DNA from 3 places in the Shewanella sp. SG44-6 genome. Region 1 is predicted to be linked to each of the others. Evidence: predicted binding sites of a transcription regulator. Region 1 holds the regulator's gene; each other region holds the start of a gene.

Region 1 (4,010 bases):
ACAATTCGCCATTACCGTACTGTGACTCAAAGCCTTGACCGTAGCAAAAACGTACAGTTTGCCCTTCAATACCTGTGATATCACCTAAGTTGTAACCTAAGGTAAGACCATCGAAGTTGAAATTGACTAAGTGGCCTGACGGTGTGCCGCCTCTGAGTTCATTTTCACGATAATGGCTTGGTGGGCCATAGGTTGAAGGACGACGCCCAATAGAGAGGTAAACGCCACTATCGTTAATATCTTTCCAGTTAAAATAGGCGCGCTCTACTTTTAACTCATCACCACTGGTGCTTCCGCTACTGGTGCCATCCATGGTGAATGAGTTCCACGAGTCGAATACTTTAACCCCAGCTGAGTCTCCCCAACTCTTAAACATGGTTAAGCGTCCGGCAAAGCTGACGTTGTCCCATACTTTGGCATCAATGTTTAGGCGTAACCGGGTAGTGTAAAATATGTCGTTATTAATATCTTGTTGGGTTTTTTGGCCTAACACCATTGGCATAATGCCTTGCAGCATACCGCTTTGAAACGCGCTGGCTAAATCAGGATTAGCCATCATCATTTGGCCCAATGGTGAGGTGGCACTATTTGGATCGCCAAATGCTCCTGACATGGCTTTCGCGCCAAAATCAGAAAAGTTAACGTTCATGGCAGGGTTCCATGTGACATTTTGATAATGTAATGAGTGTGCTTTGGTTCTAAAGTCACCAGTGATGGACACTCTGTCCAGTGCCGTATGGCGCTCAGTTTTATCAACCCGTGAGTTTAAGTCGTCAAGATCTTCGGTAATGGTGGCCAGTTGTTGTTTAAGATCGGCAATTTTTTGTGAATCGGTGTCTGCCGCTAAGCTAGCGCCGCTCATGAAAAGCGCATTAGCTACAAGTATTGATATCAGAGTTCTCATCATCTTTCTCTCCCCCTAAACTTGCCAAATGTATAAGCTGATGTGGCAAATTTTTGGTGTAAAAATCCCTGAGGCTAAGCCTCACTATTTTGTCAGTTTGGTTATTGGCTGATGTGTACGCTTAAGACGACAAGGCCCTAAGCTGTAATGACTTAGCCACAGGTTGCTGGTTGGTCTGAATCGGCTGCGTGGTCATATAAAAACTGTTGAATATCTTTCAAGTCTTTTTCTGATAGCGCCTCGAAAACAGCAGGTTTGGCTTTATGCATATCGCGGGTGAAAAAGCGATCCCACTGGCTCATGGTTTTGGTCATCGGGGTGAGCTCTTTGCCTTCACTATTGGCACTGTGGCAAGCTTTACATTCTTTTTTATAAAGATGTTTACCTTTTTTAGGGTTACCACCTTCTGCAGCCATTACTTGGCTACCAAGAGAAAATGCAATCGCGATTGCAATACCAACTTTAACGTAAATGTTCATCATTTTATCCTCTACAAAGCTTTTTATGGCTGGTGCCTTAGCAACATATATTTATTGTTTTGCTGTAAATAATGTTACCTAAAAGGGGCTAGTGTTAATTTGAAGTAGATCATATCCATGAGAAAAAACTAATTGAAAAAAAGTTAATTGATAAAAATCTAATGGAGTTGGTGTGATGCAGATCTATTGTCTAGAGGGTAATAGTTTGCTAGAGGATAAATTAACGTTTAGTGACAGGGATTCAGCCACATAAAATAATGTGCAGCCCTGTTTGTTGGAAGGTCATTTGATAAAGATAATCAGTGAGTGGCGTTAAATTAATGCGATTGTCGACTTTATTACTAATATTGTTGCGCTAATGCTACACAATATTAATGTCGCAGCCCGGGTTTTCTCTTTATCGACACGGCCAATTAATCGACCAGAGACAAGGTAGCCAGCAATGACTGAGGGGAGTAATAGCAGTGATAGCCATAAATGTTTTACTTCAACTAAGCCGACAACGGCTAAAATAGCCAATGCGATTAATGAGCTAAAGACAAAAAAGGCTGATAGCGCCGCCCTAAATTGACTGGCATCTTGACCGGCAAGTAAAATGGCCATTGGTGGGCCGCCGATCGCAGCGATATTGCCAAATATGCCCGAAAATACCCCAGCGATAAATAAACTGATGCGATTGATTGGTGCGGTAAAGCGAAAGACGCTTAGGATAACGGCAATAAACACGATTGCTGCAATCACCAAGCCTAGTATGGCTTGTGGTGCAAACAGTAATAACCCTGCACCTAAAAATCCTCCTGGAACACGTCCCAGTAAGGCATATTGTAATCCATTAAACTGCAGGTGGCCGCGCTCTCTAAACAAGGTCATTGCAGAGATTGCAAAACCCATGGCAATAATAGGAACAGGAACTAATTGAGGATTAACAATATACAGTAGTGGGCTTGCTACAACGGCTAACCCAAAGCCAATTAAGCTTTGGGTTAGCGCGCCAAAAAATACAATAATTGATGCCAGTATCAAAGTGGTTGGATCGATAAATGACATCATAATTTCTCTTTAAAATATTACTGCTTATAGCAATCCACATTGAAATTGGATCTATTTTAGGCGTACAGCAACTATGCCTTTAAAGACTGCCTCGAATACCACGCTAATCATTTTCGCTAAAAGAGCAAACTTCAATAAGGATTGGTATCAATGGGCAGTTTTAAAGTCGGTGAGGGATTCATTAACCTGTAGGTTATTCGAGCTCTTCCCATTCGATACCCATATCATCCATTAACTTTTTCGCTTCACTTGGAATGCTATCAGGCTGATCTTTTGATAAATCACCGTCATAAGGTAATGGTTGACCTGTGTACGCGTGCAAAAATGCTTCGCATAGCAGTTCACTGTTAGTTGCATGGCGCAGATTATTTATCTGGCGACGCGTCCGCTCATCTGTCAGTACTTTTAATACTTTTAAAGGGATAGAAACCGTAATTTTTTTTACTTGTTCATTTTTTTTGCCGTGTTCGGCATATGGGCTGATATATTCGCCATTCCATTCAGTCATTAACTTACCCTTAACGATAAATACGCTGCAGATTTTAAACCGTTACAATCTCTAGTCAAATTATTGCTACTATTTAATCCCGATGCAAATAGATTTCTCGATGTTTAGACGTCTAAACGTCTATTTTGGTTGACTCAGGGAGAACTCTTCGGTAAATTTGGACGTCTAGACATCTATTGTGTGTTTGTGACTTTTTAGGAATCAATTATGACTCAGTATCAAAGTGCCACTTTGGCCGTTCGCCAGGGTATAGAAACAGACACACAACATGGTGCTATTGTGCCGCCGATTTATTTATCGACCAATTATTCATTTGATGGCCATACTAATCCTCGCGAGTTTGACTACAGCCGTTCAGGTAATCCGACGCGTTGTATATTAGGTGAGGCGATTGCAAAACTTGAGCAAGGTGTAACTGGTGTGGTGACATGTACCGGCATGGCGGCCATTACCTTAGTGACCAGTTTGTTGGGCCCAGATGATTTATTGGTTGTGCCGCACGATTGTTATGGTGGCAGTTACCGTTTATTTACTAACCTGGCCAAAAAAGGTCAATTTAAGTTATTGGTTGTTGATCAAACTGATGCGCAAGCGCTGGGCAACGCGATAGCGCAAAATCCCAAAATGGTCTGGTTAGAAACGCCATCAAATCCATTACTGCGGGTAGTCGATATTAATGCGATCAGTATCGCTTGCCATGAGGTTGGCGCGTTAGTGACGGTTGATAACACTTTTTTGTCGCCAATATTACAACAACCTTTATTGTTGGGGGCCGATATCGTTATTCACTCAACCACCAAATACATTAATGGTCACAGTGATGTGGTCGGTGGCGCTGTGGTGGCTAAAGATGCTGAAGTGGGTGAATTATTACATTGGTGGTCAAACACCCTTGGATTAACCGGTTCTGCTTTTGATAGCTATTTAACCTTACGTGGCTTAAGAACGCTGGCAGTCCGCATTCGTGAGCATCAACGTAATGCGCAAAAAATTGTAGAATTACTCAATGCCAGTGATGTGGTTGCCAAGGTGTATTATCCAGGGCTAAAAGACCATCCGGGTCACGAAA
Region 2 (4,010 bases), on a different contig from region 1:
GTACATAACCGCCTTTAGCAACGTTAGCTAATTGCTCCGCAGTACGCGCTTGAGCCTTAAGACCCTGACGACTGAAAACTAATGATGTTGGTGCATCACGGCGCTCAATTGCCGCCTTCCATGAAACAGCCGTTTCTGCTGCATCACATGGACGCCATACTGCCATATTTGGCGTTAAACGTAAGTTAGCTAATTGCTCAATCGGCTGATGCGTTGGACCATCTTCGCCTTGACCAATAGAGTCATGGGTATAAACGAAAATGTTTTGAATACCCATTAATGCTGACATACGTACTGCGTTACGCGCGTATTCCATAAACATCATGAAGGTAGCGCCATAGTTAATAAAACCACCATGCAACGACGCACCGTTCATAATACCGCTCATACCGAATTCACGTACACCGTAATAGATGTAGTTACCGGCAGGATCGTCTTGAATACCTTTTGAGCCAGACCAAAGCGTTAAGTTAGAACCGGCTAAGTCTGCGCTACCGCCAAGTAATTCTGGCAACATAGCACCAAAGAAACCAATCGCATTTTGAGACGCTTTACGGCTCGCAATACCTTCGGCTTTATCTTGGCTTTCTTGGATAAAGGCTTGTGCTTTTGCTTCAAAATCAGCAGGTAAATCACCCTTTAAAACACGGCGATCATATTCTGCAGCAAGTTCTGGGAACGCAGCTTGATATGCAGCAAACTTGTCATTCCATAATGACTCATTTGCCTCACCTTTGTGTTTGGCATCCCAACCAGCATAAACATCAGATGGGATTTCAAAAGGAGCGTGTGGCCAGTTTAAGAACTCACGAGCGGCTGCAATTTCAGCATCACCTAATGGTGCACCATGACAATCATGGCTGCCCGATTTGTTCGGAGAACCAAAACCAATAATGGTTTTACAGCAAATCATCGATGGCTTATCGGTGACAGATTTAGCTTGTTCAATTGCTGCACGGATGGCATCAGGATTATGACCATCAACATCAGCAATAACATGCCAGCCATAGGCTTCAAAGCGCTTAGGCGTATCATCAGTGAACCAACCTTCAACATGACCATCGATAGAAATACCGTTGTCATCCCAAAATGCCACTAACTTACCTAGGCCTAATGTGCCGGCTAATGAACTGGCTTCGTGAGAAATACCTTCCATTAAACAGCCATCACCTAAGAAACAGTAGGTAAAATGATCAACAATATCGTGACCAGGACGGTTAAACTGAGCCGCTAAGGTTTTTTCGGCAATCGCCATACCAACAGCATTGCTCAAACCTGCGCCTAAAGGACCGGTGGTGGTTTCAACACCTGGAGTATAACCATACTCAGGATGACCAGGTGTTTTTGAATGTAATTGACGGAATTGCTTTAACTCTTCAATCGGCAACTCATAGCCTGATAAATGCAATAAAGAGTAGATAAGCATAGAGCCATGACCGTTTGACAGAACAAAACGATCGCGATCGACCCAGTTAGGATTAGTTGGATTGTGCTTTAGAAAATCATTCCATAGCACTTCGGCGATATCAGCCATACCCATTGGGGCACCTGGATGACCAGAATTGGCTTTTTGAACCGCATCCATACTTAAGGCGCGAATAGCGTTAGCGAGTACTTTACGAGATGACATGCTCTCTCCTGCTTGTTTGTAAGGTCTAGCGGGCAATTGTGAAGCCATATTTTCCCCTACAAGGCGATGTGACGCAAATTAAAATTTCTCTCATTACATTTTTAGTCAGTAATAAGCTCACTTTTACCTATTAAGGTCGTCTTGCCGCTGATGTTTATTGGGTAGATAACATGCAAAAAGCCCCGTAATGAACATCTACATACTGAGTAATTATTTATTGACAGTCAGCTTAGAAAACAGCGCTGGGTAAGTAAAACGTCAACTTGTCTCAACACTTAACACCTCATAATCATCCTCAATATTGTTCAATTAATGGCACTAAAGTGTTTAAAGCAGACCAACAAAAATGATTAAAACTTAATTTAATCAGCAGTTTAATTAACCCATTAGCTAAACACACTCATAGAGAGTAAAAAATATTCATGCACTACTGCACAATTATCTGCTTAAATTCGTATTAAGGGGTGTTATCAAATTAGATTTCGACTAAAATAGACGTCTAGACGTATATTCAAATGCAACCAACGAGATTTTCCTATTATGGCAAAGCACTTGTTTACCTCTGAGTCGGTCTCAGAAGGTCATCCAGATAAAATCGCCGATCAGATTTCTGATGCGGTATTAGACGCAATACTTGAGCAAGATCCAAAGGCTCGTGTTGCGTGCGAAACGTATGTTAAAACCGGTATGGTATTAGTGGGCGGTGAAGTCACCACTTCTGCTTGGGTAGACATTGAAGAAATTACCCGTAAAACCGTCCGCGAAATCGGTTACACCAATTCAGATATGGGTTTTGATGCTGATTCATGTGCGGTACTTAATGCCATTGGCAAACAGTCACCAGACATCAATCAAGGCGTTGACCGCTCAGATCCTGCTGAACAAGGCGCTGGCGATCAGGGCTTAATGTTTGGCTATGCCAGCAATGAAACCGACGTATTAATGCCTGCACCCATCACTTACGCTCATAAGCTAGTTAAGCGTCAGTCAGAAGTGCGTAAAGACGGCACTTTACCTTGGTTGCGTCCAGATGCAAAAAGCCAAGTAACCTTTGCATATGACGATGGCAAAATCATCGGTATCGATGCGATTGTATTGTCAACTCAACATCGTGAAGACGTAACACAAGCAGATTTGATTGAAGCCGTAATGGAAACCATCATCAAGCCTGTATTACCTGCACAATGGTTAAACAAAGACACTAAATACTTTATTAACCCTACTGGTCGCTTTGTTATTGGCGGACCTGTTGGTGATTGTGGTTTAACTGGACGTAAGATTATCGTTGATACTTACGGCGGAATGGCGCGCCATGGTGGCGGTGCATTCTCTGGTAAAGACCCATCGAAAGTAGACCGTAGCGCAGCTTATGCTGCACGTTATGTGGCTAAAAATATTGTTGCTGCAGGTCTTGCTGATCGCTGTGAGCTACAAGTGTCTTATGCTATTGGTGTTGCAGAGCCAACATCTATCAGTATCGAAACATTCGGTACTGGCAAAGTGTCTGAAGAAGTATTGATCAAATTGATCCGTCAGCACTTTGAGCTGCGTCCTTATGGTTTAACCGCAATGCTAGATTTGGCGCGTCCTATCTATCAACAAACTGCAGCTTATGGCCATTTTGGTCGCGATATATTCCCTTGGGAAGCGACAGATAAAGCTGAGATTCTCCGTGCTGATGCCGGACTATAATAAGCTAGGTATCGATATAGCCTTAACGCTTGTTGGCTAAGCTAAAACGATATCAAACATAAAACCGCCATTTGGCGGTTTTATGTTATTGGCGCTATCCAATTTGCACTAGCCGATGTAATAAGCTAATGATTTAATCTCGACACTGGGTCTCATTATGTATCAAGCCACTTGGCTAGAAAAAAATATAATAGCAAAGCAAGCTGTTGCACCGCCATCCGTAGGGGCGGAACCCATTGAAGCTGATTTAATTGCGAATAAGTCGATTGCGAGTCATCCTACCGCTGTAGAAGGCAACGCGATTGAACTTGCTGAAAGCAAACTCTCAGCGATTAAGCTCTGTGCAATAAAAGAATGGTCAGCCATTAAATTATTCTATCGTCAGCATATGCCTTATGCGCGATTAGCTCAAAAAGAAGCGATAGCAGTTATTAATCACCTAAACTCAAACGCTACTGATAATCAAGACAGAAGTGATGACGTTAATAGGGCGACATTCAGACCGCGAAATATTATTGCCGCTATAAGAGTCAAACCGATAGGCCACTATCAACTGGTAAATGGATTGTTAGTTCACCCCGACTATCGTGGCCAACACCATGCAAGCCACTTATTACAGTTTATTGCACCTAGATTAAAGACTAAACATTGCTTCTTATTTGCTCACCCATGGTTAATAGGCTTATAT
Region 3 (4,010 bases), on a different contig from region 1:
CTGCGATAAACCATCGATTTCGGCAGCTGTTAATTTCCGCGCAATATTACCCATCATATTGTCAATATCACCGGTTCGAGTGCCGTCTTGCCAAGCTAATAGTTGGGTCTTGATGTAACTGGCTTGCTGGCCTGCTAAGCGAGGGAAATTGCCTCCGCCAATTGCCGATGGCCCATGACAACTGGTACACGCCGGAATAGTTCGCGACCAATCGCCTTGAAAGGCTAATCTTTCAGAGGGATCACTAATGGCAACCTTGTCACCGCGAAATTGCAGCGAAATATCAGCAACTGGCTGTTGGCTAAAATATTGTGCCACTAGGCCAATATTATCACCTTGTACCGTGGCAGCCATTGCTAGCATGGTGGGGTTTTGACGTTTACCGGCATGAAACAACTTGAGTTGATTGGTAATGTATTCAGCCGATAAACCAGCTAAACGAGGGCCAATGATATCAATTCCTTGACCTTGAGCACCATGACAAGAAGTACATAACTGAGCGGCGGGTGGAATGGCTTGTTGAGGTTCTGCAGCATTTGCTTGCACAATATTAACTATGGTTAAGCCAGCCAATACACTGAGTACATAAAAGGATGTTTTCATCATCACACCTTTTTAGTTATTAATTGTTGTTAATATACCATAGGCTATAAATATGAAAAAAAGAATACGGCAAACGTCGAATACTCACACAAAAGGCCATAAATATTAAACAAAAAACCCGCTAATGAAATCATTAACGGGGTTAGAGACTATGACCACTGCGTCTGTTGCTATCGACTTAGCAGCCATTCTAATTTAACTTTTTTGAATAGGACGGCCTATTCAACGCTAAGCTATTTACGCTTAGTTCAAGGCAAAAGGCGCAATTTAATGGTTTAAATGAATGAGCATTTTTGCAACGATAAAATAGGCGTAGAGTCGTTATGCCTGTTTACTTTGGACGCACACCTAACGTATGGCAAATAGCATAAGTTAATTCGGCACGGTTAAGAGTATAAAAATGAAAATCTTTAACCCCTTCACGAGACAATACTTTTACCATATCAATCGCAACGTTGGCTCCAACTAACTGACGAGTTGCAGGGTCGTCATCTAAACCTTCAAATTGGCGATGTAACCAATGTGGAATCGCCACGTTAGTCATTCCAGCAAAACGTTTAGTTTGCTTAAAGTTAGTCACCGGCAAAATGCCAGGGATAATTTCAACATCTATGCCAGCGGTGACACAGCGATCGCGAAAACGTAAATAGGATTCAACATCAAAGAAAAACTGAGTAATGGCACGGTTGGCGCCCGCATCAATTTTTTTCTTCAAGTTAATTAAATCAGCCTGAGCGTTACGCGCATCTGGATGAACCTCAGGATACGCCGCAACCGAAATATCAAAATCTGCCACTGAACGTAATAAACGTACTAAATCATTAGCAAAGCGAGTTGGTTTTGGGCTGCCTTCAGGCAAATCACCACGTAAGGCGACAATGTCTCTAATACCTGAATTCCAATAATGCTTTGCCAGTTCAACTAACTCTTCATCACTAGCATCAACCAAGGTTAAATGCGGTGCCGCTAGAAGATTCGTCTCTTTCTGAATACGTTCAATCACGCTATGAGTACGATCACGTACGCCGGAATTGGCACCATAAGTCACAGAGACAAATTTAGGGTTTAACGGCTCTAAACGACGAACTGAATTCCACAGGATCTCTTCCATCTCTGGCGTTGATGGCGGGAAGAACTCAAAAGAAACATTAATATCATTCAGCTCAGACAAGCTCTGATTTAACGACTGGGCATGTTGCGCATGATGAAAAGCCATAATGTATTCCTTCAACTTCTGTAAAACTTAGGAGCCAATACCAATTAACTAACTTTCAATTTAGCCGTTTGGACGTCTATATGTCCATATACTAGTTTAACTGCATCCTAAGTCAAGCTAAAATACCATCAATTAACCAATTTAAGTCTACAGCTCAATCGCAAGCAATAACGCGAGCGCTAACGAAACCAGCCAAATCCTTTGAACCACAATAAAAATGACTACAGACCGACTATAAGTGTTCACTGTATTCCTTTTAGTGCCTAACAGCTCAAATCAGTTACGCAGCCATCTGCATATGTCTGCAAGCCTTTATCAAATCACTGTGTGACAAACCATCAAACTGACAATAAATGAGTTTCTTATGCGGTTAATAAAAACGAGTATTACTCTGATTAAGCTGGTTAGATTATTTAATCGTTTGATATATATTAAGTTTCTCTGCAAAAATGCTCAAAAGTAACCTCAAAAACATTTCCCATGACATAAAAAAGCTACTATCTAGGTAGCGTTAAAGTAATACGGATATCGTTAAACAAATTACTCGTAATCAGTAGAGTAAGTTTCTTCATAGCTGTGCGAGTAAAGTTCAAACAAGTTGCCAAACGGGTCTTCTAAGTAGACCATTTGTGCTAGCTTACTGTCGTCTTCTGGGTGGTAGCGCATAATGTCCATTCTTACTTTACCGCCATATTGCTCCGTACGCGCAATAGCGCCTTCAAAGTCATCTGTTTGCAAACAAAAGTGGAAGATACCAAGACGGGTAAAATCAACTTCGTGACGTTGTTGACGGTCGATCATTTCAAACATCTCCACACCAATACCGTCAGTCGTGACTAAGTGTGCAATGTTAAAGCCTTTAAAGCCTTCACCAAAAACGGCCACACACATTCTGCCAATAGCAGTTTTACGTTCTTCTTGAACCTTAGTGTTACCCATCACCACTCTTAGTCCCAGCGCTTTAGTATAAAACTCAACCGCTTTATCCATGTCGCCAACCATCAAACCTACATGATTCATTTTCATAACTTACTCCTAAAAACTATTGATTCGTCTTTGTTCGATGGCGTAATCTTACGGCGGACAGGTAATGAATAAAAATTATCAAAACTTATCTAATTGATAATTTAAATTTATAACACTTTGATAATCACAAAATAGAGATTCTCAAGCAATGATGTAGCTTTTGCCAATAAGACAAATTCAACACAGCAGAGAGCTTGAGAACCAACGAGTAGAAATCAGGGAACGGGTTTTATAGGTGAGTGATTAAGCGCAGAGGCAGTGCAGGAAACTTGATGACCCTAACTAATTGTCAACAAGCTTATTTATTTGGTCAAATAAGCTAATGTTGTTTATTAAATTAATTGGTGAGAGGCTCATATTCTTTAGGGAGATGAATGGCTCTGTCTTTCTATTTCGAGAGCAATTAATAATGCGCTATGTGCATCATTTGCGGCGTATCTTTTCTGATGATCGTGTAAGGGGAATATTGACCAATTGGATTGTTGTGCACTCTTAGATAGCCGTTGATTAAAAAACATCGCAACCGCAACTCTAGCGCCAACGCGTTGTTTAACTTGCGCAAAACGCATCACCTTTGAAGAGAGTTCTTCTGTATTGATTAATTTAATGCCAAATTTTCTAAAAAGAAGTTTTTTATCTTCTTTCAATCCAAAACCTACCTTCTTTATTGTCGGGTCAGATAATATTTCAGCGATTGCAGTAAAGTTTTCATAAAATTTTGTAGGAAATAAGAATACTTTAGATTTTGTGGCTATCTGGATTAAATGAGGTCCATCACTGACCTCACCTTTTACAAAACAAGGTTTGCTCTCTGTATCAAACCCTAAACAAGAATGAGTTCTTAACTCCGCTATTGCATTTATAGAGTCGGCTTTGTTTGTAACGACGATAATATTCTCTAAACTAATACCGTCATAAAGGGGTAAATCTCGAATTTGTTCCTTTGTTGGCCTTTGCATTGGATATCCTTTTGCCCAGAGAGTCAGTACTCATGTGTGGCGATATTGATAAGAGCATAAATCGCTAGTTGGCTTTATCCATAACGGTAATGCTAACTAACATTGAGGCCGTTGAAAACTTCCCATAACAGAATACGTGAGCAGTAGGATAAAACCCTGTCGCGAAGTGTTAGCTTTCCAGGAAATGTTGATCGGGCGCTAAGGGT

Evidence for each region. Region 1 encodes MetJ, which represses methionine synthesis genes. Its sites were predicted from a motif close to TAGACGTCTAGACGTCTA; they were not measured.
Region 2: a site for MetJ is predicted at 2,123-2,140, ahead of metK (methionine adenosyltransferase). Genes of this name have one in related genera too.
Region 3: a site for MetJ is predicted at 1,881-1,898, ahead of metF (methylenetetrahydrofolate reductase). Genes of this name have one in related genera too.

Annotation. Positions count from the first base shown of each region.
Region 1 is NZ_JACJER010000006.1:66,621-70,630, forward strand. Features, by position in the region: gene H5185_RS02215 (DUF3373 domain-containing protein) at 1-904, opposite strand, end outside; gene H5185_RS02220 (cytochrome c) at 1,057-1,386, opposite strand; gene H5185_RS02225 (sulfite exporter TauE/SafE family protein) at 1,696-2,433, opposite strand; gene metJ (met regulon transcriptional regulator MetJ) at 2,627-2,941, opposite strand; gene metB (cystathionine gamma-synthase) at 3,149-4,010, shown strand, end outside.
Region 2 is NZ_JACJER010000035.1:1,352-5,361, reverse strand. Features, by position in the region: gene tkt (transketolase) at 1-1,630, opposite strand, end outside; gene metK (methionine adenosyltransferase) at 2,171-3,322, shown strand; gene H5185_RS08385 (GNAT family N-acetyltransferase) at 3,480-4,010, shown strand, end outside.
Region 3 is NZ_JACJER010000065.1:23,245-27,254, forward strand. Features, by position in the region: gene H5185_RS12925 (c-type cytochrome) at 1-603, opposite strand, end outside; gene metF (methylenetetrahydrofolate reductase) at 935-1,819, opposite strand; gene H5185_RS12935 (VOC family protein) at 2,360-2,845, opposite strand; gene H5185_RS12940 (3'-5' exonuclease) at 3,208-3,804, opposite strand.